DNA from 2 places in the Micromonospora sp. NPDC005237 genome. Region 2 is predicted to be linked to the other one. Evidence: riboswitches for the same ligand, from Rfam matches in the RefSeq annotation. Region 2 holds a riboswitch; the other holds the start of a gene.
What was found. Region 2 has a riboswitch for thiamine pyrophosphate ahead of ABZT87_RS11960 (ECF transporter S component). Riboswitches for the same ligand answer to the same signal wherever they lie in the genome.
Positions count from the first base shown of each region.

Region 1: it holds a riboswitch for thiamine pyrophosphate, as region 2 does, so the genes downstream of both, thiE (thiamine phosphate synthase) here and ABZT87_RS11960 (ECF transporter S component) in region 2, are expected to answer to the same signal.

Region 1 covers NZ_JBEXHJ010000011.1:43,444-52,564, reverse strand. Annotated here, with positions in the region: gene thiC (phosphomethylpyrimidine synthase ThiC) at 1-184, opposite strand, end outside; gene thiD (bifunctional hydroxymethylpyrimidine kinase/phosphomethylpyrimidine kinase) at 202-987, opposite strand; gene ABZT87_RS27350 (thiamine phosphate synthase) at 984-1,733, opposite strand; gene ABZT87_RS27345 (thiazole synthase) at 1,730-2,509, opposite strand; gene thiS (sulfur carrier protein ThiS) at 2,506-2,706, opposite strand; gene thiO (glycine oxidase ThiO) at 2,697-3,923, opposite strand; gene thiE (thiamine phosphate synthase) at 3,920-4,543, opposite strand; TPP riboswitch at 4,538-4,647, opposite strand; gene ABZT87_RS27325 (ThuA domain-containing protein) at 4,938-9,121, shown strand, end outside.
Region 2 covers NZ_JBEXHJ010000003.1:669,472-678,592, forward strand. Annotated here, with positions in the region: gene ABZT87_RS11945 (SIS domain-containing protein) at 29-778, opposite strand; gene ABZT87_RS11950 (AAC(3) family N-acetyltransferase) at 775-1,044, opposite strand; gene ABZT87_RS11955 (alpha/beta fold hydrolase) at 1,115-1,945, opposite strand; TPP riboswitch at 2,053-2,157, shown strand; gene ABZT87_RS11960 (ECF transporter S component) at 2,235-2,822, shown strand; gene ABZT87_RS11965 (ABC transporter ATP-binding protein) at 2,972-4,402, shown strand; gene ABZT87_RS11970 (energy-coupling factor transporter transmembrane component T) at 4,399-5,199, shown strand; gene ABZT87_RS11975 (hypothetical protein) at 5,318-5,698, opposite strand; gene ABZT87_RS11980 (MTH1187 family thiamine-binding protein) at 5,989-6,285, shown strand; gene gndA (NADP-dependent phosphogluconate dehydrogenase) at 6,431-7,873, shown strand; gene ABZT87_RS11990 (pirin family protein) at 8,011-8,772, opposite strand; gene ABZT87_RS11995 (thioredoxin reductase) at 8,769-8,969, opposite strand.

The sequences.
Region 1 (9,121 bases), on a different contig from region 2:
CGTCACCCCGCTCGGCGATCCACGGGCCCCGCAACGCGGGCAACCCCACCGACGGGTCCGATCCCGGGCCGGACGTGTCGTAGAGCCGCACCGGCGGATGGTCGCCGGTCAGCGCCACCTCGGCGAACGGCACCCGCACATCCGGCCGTGACCCCTCGACGTACACCTTGCCTCGTGCCTGCATGACAACCTCCCTGGTGATCAGGCGGACCAGCCGAAGTGATCCAGCGGCCCGCGCCCCGCGCCCAGCTCCCAGCCCCGCGCGCCGGTCAGCGCGCGGAGCACGTACTCCTTGGCGGCCCCCACCGCCGCCGGCACCGGATCGCCCAGCGCGAGCCGCACGGCGATCGCCGCCGAGAACGAGCACCCGGTGCCGTGGGTGTGCCGGGTGTCCACCCGTGGCCCGCGCAGCAGGGTCGTGACGCCGCCCCCGTGCAGCACGTCGACCGCTTCGTCTCCACCCAGGTCACCGCCGGTGACCACCACGTGCTCCGGGCCGCCAGCGGCGAGGGCCTCCGCGGCGACGACCATCCCGGCCAGGTCGTCCACCGCGCGTCCGGTGATGGCCGCGGCCTCCGCGCAGTTCGGCGTCGCCACCCGGGCGTACGGAAGCAGCCGCTCCACCGCACCCACCACGCCGAGCCGGTGGCCGCTCGTGGCGACCAGCACCGGATCGACGACGAGTTGGGGCAGCCGGCCGTCCTGGGCAGCCTGGGCCACCGCGTCGGCGACTGCGGGTGTGCCGAGCATTCCCGTCTTGACCGCGCCGACGGTGAAGTCGGCGAGGACGCTGTCCAGCTGCTCGGTGACCGTGCGCGGCGGCAGCGGCAGGACGGCGTCGACACCGCGGGTGTTCTGCGCGGTGACCGCCGTGAGGACGCTGGTGCCGTACGCCCCGAGCGCCGCGAAGACCTTGAGGTCGGCCTGGATGCCGGCGCCGCCGCCGGAGTCGGAGCCGGCGATGGTGAGGATGGTTTGTGGGGTCACTGGCTTTCCTCTGTGGTTGCGCTTTGGGGCTGCGGCCGACCGTGCCCACTCCGGGCGGTCAGGCTTGATCCCTGCGTGGGCACGGTCGGCCGCAGCCCTGACCGGGGGGCCTCCGTGCGCCCGTGCCGGCTTTTTACGAGCTTTTGGGTGACCGCCTTGACGAAGGCGCTGCTCAGGGTGGCGGCTGTTTCTTCTGGGTCTTCGGCTCGCATGAGTGCGCCCAGCACGGCCACTCCGGCGGCTCCGGCGTCGACGCACGCGGTTACCTGTTCCGGGGTTTCAACCCCGCCCAGAGCCAGCAGAGGCGCCGGGCTTGCGCGCACCAGGCTGCCCAGTCCCGCGACGTTCAGGGGTGGGCCGTAGCCGGGCTTGGATTTTGTTGGCCAGACTGGGGAGACCGTGGCGTAGTGCTCGGTGGTGAGGCGGTTCAGCTCGGCCACGCTGTGGCAGGAGCGGCCGACCAGTTGGTGGGGCGGCGGCGGGTACGGGCCGGCGGCGGGCAGGTGGACGGCGTCGCCGCCGAGCGGTTCGGGGCCGGCCACGATGAGGGTCCCGTCGACGTCGGCGAGGATCGCGCGCAGGTCGACCGCGAGGGCGGCGCGCTCGGCGCGGGGCAGGTCCTTCTCCCGCAGCACGACCCATCGCACTCCCCCGGCGACCGCTCCCGCGACGACCCGTTCAAGACCGCCCCTGGCGACCAGCCGATCGGTCAACAGGACAACCCCCGACGGCACCAACCCCGTCACAGGTCTGGTCTTCCCTCGTCGGGAGTGGACGGCAGGGCGTGGAAGCGGCGGGCGATCCGTCCCGCACCGGCGGCCAGTCGGCCCGCCTCGACGGCGTACCGCATCGCCGTGGCCATCGCCACCGGGTCGGCGGCCCGGGTCACCGCGCTGGCCAGCAGGACCGCGTCGCAGCCCAGCTCCATCGCCAGGGCCGCGTCGGACGCCGTGCCGATGCCGGCGTCCAGGATCACGGGGACGTCCACGCTCTGCCGGATCAGCCGGATGTGGTGCGGGTTGCCGATGCCGAGCCCGGAGCCGATCGGCGCCCCAGCGGGCATCACCGCGGCACAGCCCACGTCGGCGAGGCGGCGGGCCAGCACCGGGTCGTCACTCGTGTACGGCAGCACCGTGAAGCCGTCGGCGACCAGCTCCTCGGCGGCGCGGAGCAGTTCCACGCCGTCGGGCAGCAGCGTCCGCTCGTCGCCGATCACCTCCAACTTGACCCAGTCGGTGTCGAACGCGTCGCGCGCCAGCCGGGCCACCTTCACCGCCTCGGTGGCGGTGTGGCAGCCGGCGGTGTTCGGCAGCAGCCGTACGCCGCACCGGTCCAGCAGGTCCAGCAGCCCTCCGGCGGTGCCCGGGGCGGTGCCCACCCGGCGCAGCGCCAGCGTGACCAGCTCCGTACCGGACGCCCGGATCGCCTGTTCCAGCACGTGCAGGTTCGCGGCGCCGCCGGTGCCGAGGATCAACCGCGAGCAGAACGTGACCCCACCCAGTTCGAAGGACACGCCGCTCACCCGCCCTGCGCGGCGGTCAGCACCTCGACGCGGTCACCGTCGCGCAGCACCGTGCCCGGCCAGCCGGCCCGGGGCACCACCTCGCCGTTGACCGCGACCGCGACGCCACGCTGGTGCGGGGCGACGTCGCGGACCAGATCGGCCACCGACGCGCCGCCGGGGACGCTGCGCCCGGCCCCGTTCACCGTCAACTCCACAGGTCCTCCTCGGTCGTCCGTCCAGGTCCGCTCACGTCGCCCGCTCCGGGCCGTGCCGCGTCGCCGGCCGGAGAGGCGACGGCGAACCGGCGTCCGCTCACGTCGCCCGCGCCGAGCCGTGCCGCGTCGCCGGTCCCGGTCGACGACGCGACGGCGAACCGGTCCGCGCCGAAGGGCGCGAGCAGCGGGTCGGGCACGCCGGTGGTCACCAGGTCGGCGATCTTCTCGGCGGTGATCGGGGTGAGCACGATGCCGTGCCGGTGGTGCCCGGTGGCGGCCAGGACGTCCGGCCGGCCGGGCAGCGGCCCGAGGATCGGCGCGTTGTCCGGCGTTGCGGGCCGCAGGCCGGCGACCGCCTCGACCAGGTCGTACTCGGTCAGCTCGGGCAACAGGTCGACACCGGCGCGCAGCAGCCGCAGCACCGCGCCGGCGGTGACGCTGGCGTCCGCGCGCTCCTCGACCGTCGCGCCGAGGACCACCTCGCCGTCGGCCCGGGGCACCAGGTAGACGTGCTCGCCGTCGGCGTACCCCCGGATCACGTGCCGGAAGCCCGGCGCGACGCCGCCGGGCGCGCGCAGCCGGAGGATCTGGCCCTTCACCGGCCGCACGGGCATGCCGGTGAGCGCGGCGGCCCCGCAGCCGGCGGCGACCACGGTGACCCCCGCGTCCACGTCGGACAGCCGCCGGACCGGCTGCGGCACGAGCACCGCGCCGGCCCGCCGCGCGGCCGTGCGCAGCGCCGGCACCAGCAGCCGGGGATCGACCTGGTGGTCGGTGGGCGCGAGCGCGCCGCCGCGCACCCGAGGGGCGAGCGCCGGTTCGCGGTCGCGCAGCTCGCTCGGGCGCAGCGGCGTCACCGGCAGACCCAACCCCTGTTGGTACGCCCAGAGCCGGCGTGCCTCGGCGAGGTCGTCGCCGGTCAGCCCGACCATCAGGGTGCCCTCGGTCCGGTAGCCGATCTCGGTGCCGCTCGCCTCGGTCAGCTCGGCGGCGAACCCGGGCCAGCGGGCGGCGGACGCCACCAGCAGCTCGGTCAGCCGCCGCTCGCCGAAGTACGCCTCGGCGACCGGGGAGAGCATGCCGGCGGCGACGGCCGATGCCCCCGACCCGGGAGCCGGGTCGTGCACCTCGACGCGCAACCCCCGGATGGCACAGCGCCACGCGATGGCCAGTCCGATCGGGCCCGCGCCGACCACCGCCACATCGGTGCGCGTCACGCCAGCGCCCGCAGCAGGTCGGCGGTCGCCCGCGCGGGGTCGGCGGCGCCGGAGAGCGCACCGACCACCGCCACCCCGTACGCCCCGGCGGCCCGCAGCGCCGGCACCCGGTCGGCGGTCACCCCGCCGATCGCGATGACCGGCACGTCGACGGCGTCGGCGACGGCGCGGACGCCCGCAGGCCCGATGGGATCCGGCAGGCCGTTCTTGGTGCTGGTGGCGTGGCACGGGCCGACGCCCAGGTAGCTGGCCCCGGCGGTGACCGCCTCGACCGCCGTCTCCGGCGCGCGTGCGGTGGCGCCGAGCACGCCGGTCGGGCCGAGCACGTGCCGGGCGGCGGCGACCGGCAGGTCGTCGGCCCCGACGTGCCCACCGGCGGCGCCCACCGCGAGCGCCACGTGCAGCCGGTCGTTGACCAGGCAGGTCGCTCCGTACGGCGCGCAGAGCGCCAGCACCCGGCCGGCCAGGTCGTACGCCTCGCGATCGGTCGCGGAGTCCTCCACCCGGACCTGCACGACGAGGTCGGCGCGGGCCGCCGCGAGGGCGGCCCGGACCACGGTGAGTGGGTCACGCCCGGGTCGGGTGTCGGTGATCAGATGCAGTCGTCCAAGGGACGGCACGGCAACACTCCTCCCTGCGCCGGCATTACCCGGATCAGGTTCGACGGTCGGGGGCTGTCAGCCCCCCTCTCAGCCCGGTACACCGGGCTCCCGTGGGTTACTTGCGTGTCACCGTACGACAGTTCCGCCGGTCTGCCAAGGGAGCGGCCGCCGGCCGGACAGGGTCCCATCGATGGGGTACTTTCTCCGGTCCTGTTCGGAATGTCGCACGCCGTTGCAGAACCGTTACCGGCCGGCATCTTGCCCGACATGGATACACCAGAATTAATTTGTTCAGCGATTCGACAAAATGCCGGTGGGGACGCCCTGGCACGGCCTCCCCGCCGGCTCCATCCGGGACGGTCTTCGGCAGCCGGCCCCCGCGATTCCTGTCCACCGCGACATTGGAGGCGGCGTGTCCCGTTCTCGTCGTACCCGTTTACCACTCACCGCTACCCTGCTCTCCCTAGCGCTCGCCTCGACGACCCTGCTCGGGTCGCCGGCGCAGGCGGCTCCGGCCGCGGCGCAGGTCCCCCCGCGAGACGCGCAGGCCGCGGCTCCGGTCACCCAGGTGGTGCCGAAGGCACCGAAGGCCGCAGCGGCCGACCCCTACTCCGTCCTGGTCTTCTCCAAGACCGCCGGCTTTCGGCACGACTCCATCCCCACCGGCATCGCCGCCATCCAGCAGCTCGGCGCGGCGAACGGGTTCACAGTGGACACCACTGAGGACGGTGCCGCGTTCAACGACGCCAACCTCGCCAAGTACAAGGCCGTGATCTGGCTCTCCACCACCGGTGACGTCCTCGACGCCGACCAGCAGGCGGCCTTCGAGCGCTACGTGCGGGCCGGCGGCGGTTACGCCGGCGTCCACGCCGCCTCGGACACCGAGTACAGCTGGGCCTGGTACGGCGACCTGGTCGGCGCGTACTTCGCCAACCACCCGCAGAACCAGCAGGCCACCGTCAAGGTGGAGGACCACGCCCACCCGTCCACCGCCGAACTGCCGGACCACTGGTCCCGGTTCGACGAGTGGTACAACTTCCAGACCAACCCCCGGCCGGACGTGCACGTGCTGGCCAGCCTGGACGAGAAGAGCTACACCCCGGGCGCCGGCGCGATGGGCGCCGACCACCCGACCGCGTGGTGCCAGGACTTCGACGGTGGCCGCTCCTGGTACACCGGCGGCGGGCACACCCGGGAGTCGTACGCCGAGCCCGAGTTCCTCAAGCACCTGCTCGGCGGCATCCAGACGGCGGCCGGCGTGGTCGACGCCGACTGCGGCGCCTCGAAGACGTCCAGCTTCGAGAAGGTCACGCTGGACAGCAACACAAGCAACCCGATGGAGCTGGACATCGCCCCCGACGGGCGGGTCTTCTACATCGAGCGCGACGGCCGGGTGCAGATCATCAAGCCCGACACCGGCAGCACCGTCACCGCCGTCGACCTGGACGTCTTCACCGGCAACGAGGACGGCCTCATCGGCATCCGGCTCGACCCGGACTTCGCCACCAACAAGTGGGTGTATCTCTACTACGCCCCGAACGACGGCGTCACCCGCAACCTGCTGTCCCGGTTCACGGTGACCGGCGACACCATCGACCCGGCGAGCGAGAAGCAGGTGCTGCGGGTCGACACCCAGCGCAACACCTGCTGCCACGCCGGCGGCAGCATGACCTTCGACAGCGCCGGCAACCTCTACCTGGCCACCGGTGACAACACCAACCCGTTCGAGTCGAACGCGTACTCGCCGCTCGACGAGCGGCCGGGCCGTCAGGACTACGACTCGCAGCGCACCTCCGCCAACACGAACGACCTGCGCGGCAAGGTGATCCGGATCCACCCGGAGGACGACGGGACGTACACCGTTCCGACCGGCAACCTCTTCGCGCCGGGCACCGAGAAGACCCGTCCCGAGATCTACGCGATGGGCTTCCGCAACCCGTTCCGGATCGGCACCGACCCGAAGACCGACACGCTGTACGTCGGGGACTACGGGCCGGACGCCAACGCGGACAACCCGAACCGGGGCCCCCGCGGTCTGGTCGAGTGGAACGTCGTGACCCCCGGCAACTACGGCTGGCCGTACTGCACCGGGACGAACGAGGCGTACAACGACTACACGTTCCCGTCCGGCCCGAGCGGTCCGAAGTTCGACTGCGCCGCGCCGGTGAACAACTCGCCCAACAACACCGGCCTGACCAACCTCCCGCCGGTCGTCCCGGCCACCGTCGACTACGGCTACGCCGGTGACGCGCGGTACCCGGAGATCGGTGGCGGTGGCGCCCCGATGGGCGGTCCGGCCTACCGGTACGACGCCAACCTCAACTCCACCCGCAAGTGGCCGGCCTACTACGACGGCAAGGCGCTGCTCGGCGAGTGGAACCAGAACAAGATGTACACGATGCAGATGACCGCCGACGGCAAGTCGTTGGTGGACATCAACCAGCTGCTCACCGGTATGCGCATGATCCGGCCGATGGACTTCGAGTTCGGCCCGGACGGCGCGCTCTACCTGATCGAGTGGGGCACGGGCTTCGGCGGCAACAACGACGACTCCGGCATCTACCGGATCGACTACACCGCCGGCGACCGCGCACCGATCGCCGCGGCGTCCGCCAACCCGACCTCGGGGCCGGCGCCGTTGACGGTCGCCTTCTCCAGCGCCGGCTCCCGGGACCCGGACGGCGGCGCGCTCACCTACGCCTGGACCTTCGGCGACGGGCAGACCTCCACCGAGGCCAACCCGACGCACACGTACGCGACGGCGGGCAACTACACCGCCCAGCTCACCGTGACCAACCCGAAGGGCCGTACCGCGGTGGCCAACGTGCCGGTCACCGTGGGCAACACCGCACCGACGGTGAGCATCGAGTTCCCGCCGGACGGTGGCTTCTTCAACTGGGGTGACCAGGTCCGCTACACGGTCAAGGTGACCGACCCCGAGGACGGGCAGATCGACTGCGCCCGGGTGAACCTGCAGGTGCTGCTCGGTCACGACGAGCACGCCCACCCGCTGGAGCAGCACACCGGCTGCACCGGCACCGTCCAGACGTCGCTCGCCTCCGGGCACGGCGCCGAGGCGAACGTGTTCGCGGTCTTCGAGGCCACCTACACCGACAAGGGCGGGGCCGGCGGGTCCGGCGCGCTCACCGGCCGGGACATCGAGATCCTGCAGCCCAAGCAGAAGCAGGCCGAGTACTTCACGGCCACCGGACGGGTGCCGGGCGGCACCGGCGGCGGAGACGCCGGCGTGCAGCGGGAGACCGGGGCCGACACCGCAGGTGGCGGCCAGAACATCGGGTTCATCGAGGACGGCGACTGGTGGTCGATCGTCCCGGCGAACCTGACGAACATCACCGAGATCCGGTTCCGGGCCGCCTCGGCCGCCGCCGGCGGTCGGATCGAGGTCCACGCGGGCGCCGTCGACGGACCGGTCGTGGCCACGGCCACCGTTCCGGCGACCGGCGCGTGGCAGACGTACACGGACGTGAGCGCGCCGGTCACCGGTGCCGCGAGCGGCTCGCTGTACTTCGTGGCCCGCGATCCGAACGGCGGAACGGGTTCCCTGTTCAACGTCAACTGGATGGACTTCGTCGGCCGCGGCGTCACCGAGAACGGGCCGCCGGTGGTCACCGCCACCGCGACCCCGGCCACCGGCACCGTGCCGGTCACCGTCTCCTTCGACGGCACGGCCACCGACGCCGAGGGCGACACCCCGCTGACGTACGCCTGGGACTTCGGTGACGGCGGTACGGCGTCCACCCTGGACGCCAGCCACACGTACACAAGCGTGGGAGCCTTCACGGCCACCCTCACGGTGACCGACAGCAAGGGCGCCAAGTCGTACGCCACGGTGCCGGTGCGGGTGAACGCGCCGGACACGTCCTGCTTCGGGGCGCGTTCGGACGACTTCAACGGCACCAGCCTCGACAAGGGCCGGTGGACCAGCGTGGTCCGGGAGAACCAGCTCTACTCGGTCAGTGGCGGCGCGCTGCGGCTGCCGACCGGGGTCGGTGACCTCTACGGCGCGCGCAACGACGCCACCAACCTGGTGCTCCAGGCGGCTCCGAGCGGCGCCTGGGAGATGACCACCAAGGTCACCCTGCCGGTGACGGCCAACTACCAGCAGGCTGGCCTGCTGGTCTACGGCGACGACGACAACTACGCCAAGCTGGACCTGCTCTACAACGGCAGCCGGCGGGTGGAGTTCATCCGGGAGACGGCCGGAACGCCGCGCAACGACGCTGCCGACAACGCCGCCGCACCGGCGGGTGACACCGTGTACCTGCGGATCACCAGCGACGGGACGAACCTGACCGCGGCCTTCTCGGGCGACGGGCAGACCTTCACCCCGGCCGGCCGGTCGGCCGCGCTCGCCGGCATCACCAACCCGCGGATCGGGGTCTTCGCGCTCAACGGAGGCACCGAGGCACCCGTGGTCGACGCGGCCTTCGACTCGTTCCAGGTCACGCCGGACGCCCCGGCCGGCCCGATCGACCCGTCGGACGAGTTCACCGGCGACACGCTGGACAAGTGCCGGTGGGACGCGATCCTGCGGGAGGACCCGAACGGTTACCGGGTCACCGGTGGCGCGTTGCG
Region 2 (9,121 bases):
GTCGCGCCATCGCCCGCGCCGCCGGGGGTCAGGAGCCGCGGCGGATCCGGCCGGCGTATCTGGCCTCCAGGGCCGTGTTGTGCGCGTCGCCGTCCGGGATGTTCGCCGACAGGTAGACCGGGGGCCGCTCCCCCGCTGCCAGCAACCGGGCGACGACCTCCACGGTGATCTGCTGCGCCAGCAGCGCCGCCGTGATCGAGGAGACCGCGCCGACCGCGCCACCGCCGGGCAGCGGCAGGGTCGCGTCGCCGTACGGTGCGCCGTTGTCGAGCACCACGTCGGCGAGGTCGGCCAGCTTGCGCCCGGACGGGTGGCGGGACGTCATCCGGCCGGAGTGCTGCGCCGAGGTGATCGCCACCAGCGGGTGACCATGCTCCTTGACCAGCGTGGCGAACTCGACCATCGCGCCGTTGACCCCGGAGTTCGACGCGAGCACGAAGACGTCGGCAGGGCGTACGGGGGCCAGCTCCCAGAGCCGGTGCGCCACCGCCGGGTCCCGCTCCAGCAGCGGCCCGAGACGATCGGCCGGTTCGCCGCCGAGCAGCACCAGGTCACGCAGCGCGATCCGGTTGGTGGGCACCAGACCACCCGCCCGACCGGCGATCTCCATGGCGAGGGCCTCCGAGTGCCCGGTGCCGAAGGCGTGCACCACCCCGTCGGCGCGTACCGCTTCGGCGATCAGATCGGCGGCCCGCCCGACCGCATCCCGCTGGCTGGCGGCCACCCGGCCGATCGTCTCGGTCACCACGGCCAGGTAGTCCTCGGCGCTCACACTCATGCGTCCTCCGTCGTCCGGTTGCGGGCCATCCACTGCACCGCGAAGTCGACCGCCGCCCGCTGGCGTACCAACCTCCCCGTCCCCGCGCCCAGCGGGCCGCAGCGCACCGCCCCGGTGGCCTCCAGGTCCCGACCCAACGCGCCGAAGTCGCCCGCGTCGAGCCGGGGCGTACACCCAGCAGGCGCAGCTGCGCGGCGAGCGAGCGACGGGTGTCCGGCCCGCCGGCAGGTGCCGTCACGGCGCTCCTCCGCCCGGCGCCGGCCCACCCGGCGCCCGACGGCCCGACGCCCGACGGCCCGACGCTGGTCTGCCCGGCGCGTCTCGGCACGGCACGGCTCAGGCCGTCCCGGCGATCCGGGCCAGGACCGCCTCGGCCAGCGCGGCGGGTGCGGCGTCCGGAATCCAGTGGCTCACCCCGGGCAGCGGTACGAAGCGGTAGTCACCGGTGACATTGGCCTCGCACGCCTCGGCGGCGGTCCGCCCGATGGCGACGTCCCGGTCGCTCCAGACGTAGGTGGTGGGTACCGCGACCGGGCCGACGCCGGCCAGGTCGGCACGGGACATGGCCCGGTACCAGTTCAGGGCGGCGGTGAGCGCACCCGGCTCGCGCATCGGGTCGGCGTAGCGGTCCACCCGGGAGGCGTCACCCACCCCGCCGAGCATCTTGCGCAGCGCCGTCGCGTGCCACGCCAGCAGCACCTTCTCGGCCTTGCCCGGCTTGCGGAACAGCGCGATGTACGACGAGCGCGCCTTCTGCTGGCCGTCGGTGGCGAGAGCGTGCGCCATGGCCGCCGGATGCGGCACGGACACCGCGGTCAACGTACGGACCCGCTCGGGGTGCGCGGCGGCCACCGCCCAGGCCACGATCGCGCCCCAGTCGTGGCCGACCAGGTGGACGGCGTCCACATCGAGCGCGTCGAGCACCGCCACCACGTCGGCGACCAGTTCCGGAATCCGGTACGCGACCACCGCCTCCGGCCGGGCACCCGGCGAGTAGCCCCGCTGGTCCAGCGCGTACGTGCGCAGCCCGGCGGCGTGCAGTGCCGGCACGACGTCGTCCCACTCGCCGCTGTGCTGCGGGAAGCCGTGCAGCAGGAGGACGGGAATGCCGTCGGCCGGGCCGCCGGTGCCTATCTCGAACGTGAGACCTCGCGCGTCGACCTGCATGATCGGCAGCCTACCCAGCCGGCCGAGCGCCGGCCCTGATGCGCGGGCGGCCGAATGCCCTGCTGGGCCGTTACCCCTGGTCGGTGCTAGCGTCACCGAGACAACTTCACATCCGACAGGGGAGCGCACAGCGCTGAGAGTGCGGGCACGCCCGCAGACCCTCGAACCTGATCTGGGTAATGCCAGCGCAGGGAGTTCGGTCGACCTCCAGCCGCGCCGTGAGTCCGGTGCCACCGGGCGCGCGGCGTGCGTCTTCTCCTGGTTCGTTCCACTGAACTGGGAGCACAGCATGGACAACACCACCAGCCGTTGGCGCACCATCGACATCGTGGTCGCCTCGGTGATCGCGGTCGCCTTCGGCGTCATCTTCTGGGCCTGGGGCCTGGTCTGGAGCGCCACCGAGGGCGCGTTCGCCTTCTTCCCGCCCGCGCAGACGCTGATCTACGGCGTCTGGCTGCTGCCGGCCGTCGTCGGCGGCCTGGTCATCCGCAAGCCCGGCGCCGCGCTCTACTGCGAAACGGTGGCCGCGGTCGTCTCCGCGCTGCTGGGCAGCCAGTGGGCCGGCACGGTGATCCCCCAGGGCATCGTGCAGGGCATCGGGGCCGAGCTGGCGTTCGCCGCTTTCCGGTACCGGTCGTACCGGCTGCCGACCGCCGTGCTGGCCGGCGCGCTGACCGGTCTCAGCGCGGCGCTGTTCGACTTCTTCGTCTGGAACGTCGACTACGCGCTGGGCGACTACCGCATCCCGTACGCCCTGCTCACCATCGTCAGCGCCACGATCATCGCTGGCGTGGGCGGCTGGCTGCTCACCCGCGCCCTGGCCAACACCGGCGCGCTGGACCGCTTCCCGGTAGGCCGAAACCGCGCCCTCATCTGAGGGCGCAACTGTCCCGGTGATCAAGAGGTTTGCGTCAACGGAAGCCGGAATTCTGACGCAAACCTCTTGATCACCGGCGGGGAGACGGCGGGAAGACGGCGGGAGGACGGCCGGGAGACGGCCGGGAGACGGCCGGGAGGGGGTGTTGGGTGGGCGGGGTACTGCTGCGGGGGTTCGGGTGGCGGCATGCCGGGCGGCGGGCCTGGGCCGTGCGCGGGGTGGATCTGCGGGTCGAGGCCGGAGAACGGGTGCTGCTGCTCGGGCCCTCCGGGGCCGGTAAGAGCACCCTGCTCACCGCGCTGGCCGGGCTGCTGCCCGAGGATTCCGGTGAGCAGGAGGGCACCGTCGAGATCGACGGGCTCGACCCCCGCAAGGCGCGGGAACGGGTCGGCATCGTCTTCCAGGACCCGCAGACCCAGCTGGTGATGGCGCGCAGCGGCGACGACGTCGCGTTCGGGCTGGAGAACCGGGGCGTGCCGACGGACGAGATCTGGCCCCGGGTCGACGAAGCGCTGCGGCGGGTCGGCTTCCCGTACCCCCGCGACCGCAGCACTGCCGCGCTCTCCGGCGGCGAGCAGCAACGCCTGGCCCTGGCCGGCGCGCTTGCCCTGCGGCCCGGCCTGCTGCTGCTCGACGAGCCGACCGCCAACCTCGACCCGGACGGGGCCGACCTGGTCCGGGGCGCGGTGGCGGGCGCGCTGGACGCCGACACCACACTGATCCTGGTCGAACACCGGGTCGCCGAGGCGCTGCCACTGGTCGACCGGGTGGTCGTCCTGGAGCCTGGCGGCGGGGTCCGCGCGGACGGGACGCCCGAGGCGGTCTTCGCCGCGCACGGCGCTGCCCTCGCCGCCGAGGGCGTCTGGGTGCCCGGTCACCCCATCGCACCCCGCACGGCCACCGCCGCCCCTGGCGACCTGCTGCTCACCGCCGACCGGCTCGGCCTGCCGCCCCGGCTGGGCCCCACCGACCTGGCGGTACGCGCCGGAGAGGCACTCGCCGTACGCGGACCCAACGGCGCCGGCAAGTCCACCCTGGCGCTGCTGCTCGGCGGCCTGCTCAAACCGGGCGCCGGCCGCGTCACCGCCTCGGCCGAGTTGGCCGGCGCCGACCACCGCGCTCCCCCGCACCGCTGGCGAGCGCCCGCGCTGGCCCGACGGATCGGGTCGGTCTTCCAGGACCCGGAGCACCAGTTCGTCACCGGCACCGTCTTCGACGAGCTGGCGCTCGGGCCACGCCGGACGGGTCAACCCGAGGCTGCCGTCCGGGAGACCGCCGCGGGGCTGCTGGACCGGCTGCGGCTGACCCGACTCGCGGCCGCCAACCCGTACACCCTCTCCGGTGGGGAGGCGCGGCGACTGAGCGTGGCGACGGCCCTGGCCACGGCGCCCCGCCTGCTGATCTGCGACGAACCGACCTTCGGGCAGGACCGGCGGACCTGGCGGGAGCTGGTCGACCTCTTCGCCGACCTGCGGGACGCCGGGCACGGCGTGGTCACGGTCACCCACGACCTCGACTTCGTCGCCGCGCTCGCCGATCGCACGGTCACCCTCCAGCGGGCACCGGACGGCGCCCGGTGATCAGCATCGAGCCGATCGCCGCGCCCGGCGCCCCGCTGGCCCGGCGCAACCCGGTGGCGAAGGTGGCCGCCGCGCTGGTCTTCTCGTTCACCCTGCTGGCGACGCTCGACCCGGTGGCGCCGGCGATCGCCATCGCGGTCGAACTGGCCGTCCTGCCGCTGTTCGGCGTCCGCTACCGGATGCTGGCCCGGCGGGCCCTGCCCCTGCTGCTCAGCGCCGCCGGCATCCTGGTCACCCTGGTGCTCTTCGCCGCCGACCAGTCCGGCCGGATCCTGCTGGACGCCGGGCCGGTGCTGGTGAGCACCGGCGTGCTGCGCACCGCTCTCGGCCTGGTGCTGCGGGTCTTCGCGGTGGCCCTGCCCGGCGTGATCGTCTTCGCCACCACCGACCCGACCGACCTGGCGGACGCGCTGATCCAGAACGCGAAGGCGCCGGCGCGGTTCGCCGTCGGGTCGCTGGCCGCGTTCCGGCTGGTGCCGCTGCTCGGTCAGGAATGGCAGATGATCAGCATGGCCCGGCGGGCACGCGGCGTCGACGCCGGACGCAACCCGGTGGCGAAGCTGCGGCTGTTCGCGTCCACGGCGTTCGCGCTGCTGGTCGGGGCGATCCGCCGGGGCACCCGGCTGGCCGTCGCCATGGACGCGCGCGGCTTCGACGGCGACACACCCCGTACCGTCGCCCGACGCCAGCGCTTCGGCCTCGCCGACGCGCTGCTGATCGCCGGGGCGGCCGCGCTGGCCGGAGCAGCCCTGACCACAAGCGTGCTCCTCGGCACCTTCCGCCCGCTGATCGGCTGAGCGGGCCGCTCAGCCAGTCGAGACGATCCGCACCACCTCGGTGATGCGGTGGTCTCCTGCACTGCGCAGGCCACCACATCACCGACATTGGTGCCACCGCCCCGACGGGTCGGGTCGGTCAGCTCCGGCGGAAGGCGTACCGGCGGGGCTGGCCGGCCCGTTGGCTGCGGCCACCGCCCGAGCGGTTACCGCCGGCCTGCGGTGGCCCGGCCGTCGGTGCCGTCGGTCGCCCGGCGGTCTTCGGCAGATCGTCCACCGTCGGCGCGTCGACCGCCGCCGGCACGTCGACGGCCAGCGCCGGCTCGACCAGCGCCGCAGGCAACGCGGGCTCCACCGGCGCCGCCGGCTCGGTCAGCACGGCTGGCAGCGCCGGCTCGATCGGTTCGACCGGGAGGTCGGGGCGGGTGGGTGGGAGCGGGCCGTGGCCGGCCGCCGGGTCGGTGCCCAGCGGCGTCGGCGCGGGCGTACGGGTCTTCTTCGGATTGCGCCTGGCGGGCATCCGGGCCTCCTTCGGTGCCGACCTTCCCGGCGGTCCCGCGCTCCCGCGGTCGGTCGGATCGGCTGGTGACCGTGGCAACGCGACGGTCGAATGGGAAGGGACTGCTCACCGGGGATCGGGCTGGGTCAACACCGCCGAACGGTGGACGGAGACGCGCGACGCCCGGGAGCGCACGGACCGCGATCGCGGGGCGGCGGGCCGGCTCGGGAAGTGGGGCGTCAGTTACGCATGCCCGAACCCTAACCACCGCCCGATGAGACGCGCACCCGATTTCCTGGCACGATCGGCGCATGCTGATCGCGTTCTCGATCACTCCGCTCGGTGCCGGCGACTCCGTGGGTGACCTGGTTGCCGAGGCGGTACGGGTGGTCCGCGAGTCCGGGTTGCCCAACCGGACCGATGCCATGTTCACCACCGTCGAGGGCGAGTGGGACGAGGTGATGGCGGTGGTGAAGCGGGCGGTCGACGTGGTGGCCGCGCAGGCGCCCCGGGTGAGCGTCGTCCTGAAGGCCGACGTTCGGCCCGGGGTCACCGATGCGCTCACCGCGAAGGTGGCGCGTGTGGAGGATCGACTGGCCCAGGGGTGAGCGTGGCTGCCGGTCGAGGTGTGGACGCGCCGGGCGAACGGGCCGCGACCAGGCGGTGACCCGCCGTGGGACGACCCGCCCACGATGCCGCGCGCCGCGATACGGTCGCAGCAGGATAGTTCGACGGCGAGAGGTGGCGGCACGAATGGCTGAGCAGGCGACGGCGCAGATCGGCGTGACCGGGCTGGCGGTGATGGGCCGAAACCTGGCCCGCAACCTGGCCCGCAACGGCTTTACCGTGGCGGTGCACAACCGGTCGCCGGAGCGCACCCGCAGCCTCGTCGCCGAGCACGGTGACGAGGGCTCCTTCGTGCCCGGTGAGTCGATGGCCGACTTCGTGGCGTCGCTGGAACGGCCCCGCGCGGTGATCGTGATGGTCAAGGCCGGTGCGCCCACCGACGCCGTGATCGACGAGCTGGTGCCGCTGCTGGAGGAGGGCGACATCATCGTCGACTGCGGCAACGCCCACTTCGCCGACACCCGTCGCCGGGAGGAGTCGCTGCGCGCGCAGGGGCTGCACTTCAGCGGCACCGGCGTCTCCGGTGGTGAGGAGGGCGCGCTGCTCGGGCCGAGCATCATGCCGGGCGGTTCCGCCGAGTCGTACGCCAAGCTCGGGCCGATGTTCGAGAAGATCGCCGCCCACGTGGACGGCGTGCCGTGCTGCATGCACGTCGGGCCGGACGGCGCCGGGCACTTCGTCAAGATGGTGCACAACGGCATCGAGTACGCCGACATGCAGCTCATCGCCGAGGCGTACGACCTGCTCCGGTCCGGCCTGGGCGCGAAGCCGGCGGAGATCGCGGAGATCTTCCGCGACTGGAACAACGGCGAGCTGGAGTCCTTCCTCATCGAGATCACCGCCGACGTGCTCGCGCACACCGACGCGGCGACCGGCCGCGCGTTCGTCGACGTCGTGCAGGACCGGGCCGAGCAGAAGGGCACCGGCCGGTGGACGGTGCAGAGCGCCCTCGACCTGGGCATCCCGATCACCGGGATCGCCGAGGCGACGTTCGCCCGCTCGCTGTCCGGGCACGTCGACCAGCGCGAGGCGGCCCGGCGGGCGTTCCCGGACGCCGGTGAGAAGTGGCAGGTCGCCGACCGGGACGCGTTCGTGGAGGACGTGCGCCGGGCGCTGCTCGCTTCCAAGATCGTCGCGTACGCGCAGGGCTTCGACCACATCCGGGCCGGCAGCCAGGAATACGACTGGGACATCGACCTCGGCGGCACGGCGACCATCTGGCGGGGCGGCTGCATCATCCGCGCCCGCTTCCTGAACCGCATCCGCGAGGCGTACGACGAGCAGCCCGACCTGCCGACGCTGCTCGTGGCGCCGTACTTCGCCGAGGCGGTCGCGGCCGGCGTGCCGAGCTGGCGGCGGGTCGTGGCCGACGCGGCCCGGGCGGGGGTGCCGACGCCGGCGTTCTCGTCGTCGCTGGCGTACTTCGACGGGCTGCGCGCCGAGCGGCTGCCCGCCGCGCTGATCCAGGGCCTGCGGGACAACTTCGGCGCGCACACCTACCAGCGCGTCGACCGCGAGGGCTCGTTCCACACCACCTGGGCCGGCGAGAAGACCGAGTCCCCGGCGTAGCCGGAATCGCCCCGCGCGCCGCGCCCCGCAAGATCGTGCTCGATCCATGATGTGGTGGCCTTCCGACAACGGGAGGCCACTACATCCATGTTCGAGCGTGATCATGGGACCCGACGGCAGGTACGCGTGGGCACCCGTCAGGCGACCGTGGCGTGCATCTCCCAGACGAGGATCTCGGCCGGCTCGTGGGCGGTCACCCGCCGGCCGCCGGTCATGGTGAGCCGGGCGGCGTCGCCGGTGCCGAGCGGGCCGCTGTCCTCCAGGGTCACCGTGCCGTTCGGCACGTACAGGTGCACGAAGGGCGCGTCCGGGAGGGTGACCTCGTCGCCGGGGCCGAGTCGGGCGGCGTGCAGGGTCGCGTACCGGTTGCGGATCCGGATCGCGGACGCGCCGTCGTAGCGGTCCATCCCGGACGCGATCGGCACCAGGCCGCCGCGCAGCAACTCGTCCTCGATCTCCAGCTGCTCGTAGCCGGGGTCGACGCCCTGTTCATCGGGGAGCACCCACATCTGCACGAAGTGCACGGGGTCGCTGTGCGGCGCCTGGTTGTTGAGCCGCCAGGCGTCGTTCTTCTCCGAGTGCAGGATGCCGGTGCCGGCGCTCATCCGCTGCGCCAGGCCGGGGTAGATCACCCCGGAGTGGCCTGTGGAGTCCTGGTGCACGAGTGAGCCGCGCAGCACCCAGGTGACGATCTCCATGTCCTCGTGCGGGTGGGTCTCGAAGCCGGCGCCGGGCCGGACCACGTCGTCGTTGTTCACCAGCAGCAACCCGTGGTGGGTGTTGGCCGGGTCGTAGTGCCGGGAGAACGAGAAGGAGTGCTTGGAGTCCAACCAGGAGATCCGGGTGGCGAACCGGTCCTCGGCCCGACGCAGGTCGACCGACGGCGCGGGTGCGGTCACCAGGCACGCTGCCCGGCGTCGGGAGTCGACGGCGCCCAGGTCAGGGCCGGTTCACCGGTGACCAGCTCGGCGATCTCACCGGTGCGCAGTTGCGGCGTGTGACCGAACTCCGCGCAGTGCTGCTCGGCGATCTCGGCGCAGATCTCGGCGACCTGTTCGCAGATCGGGTCGCCCAGATCCGCCGCGTTCAACGCCATGATCATTTTGTACCGGAGATCCCGCATATCCACCCCCAGCCGCCGATTCCCGCCGAGTCCCGCCACCTCCGGACCCTACCTGCCCCCACCTCCCCGAACCCCGAAACAACCAACCCAGGCCCCCACCCCGGCCGCGTCGATCATGGAGTTGT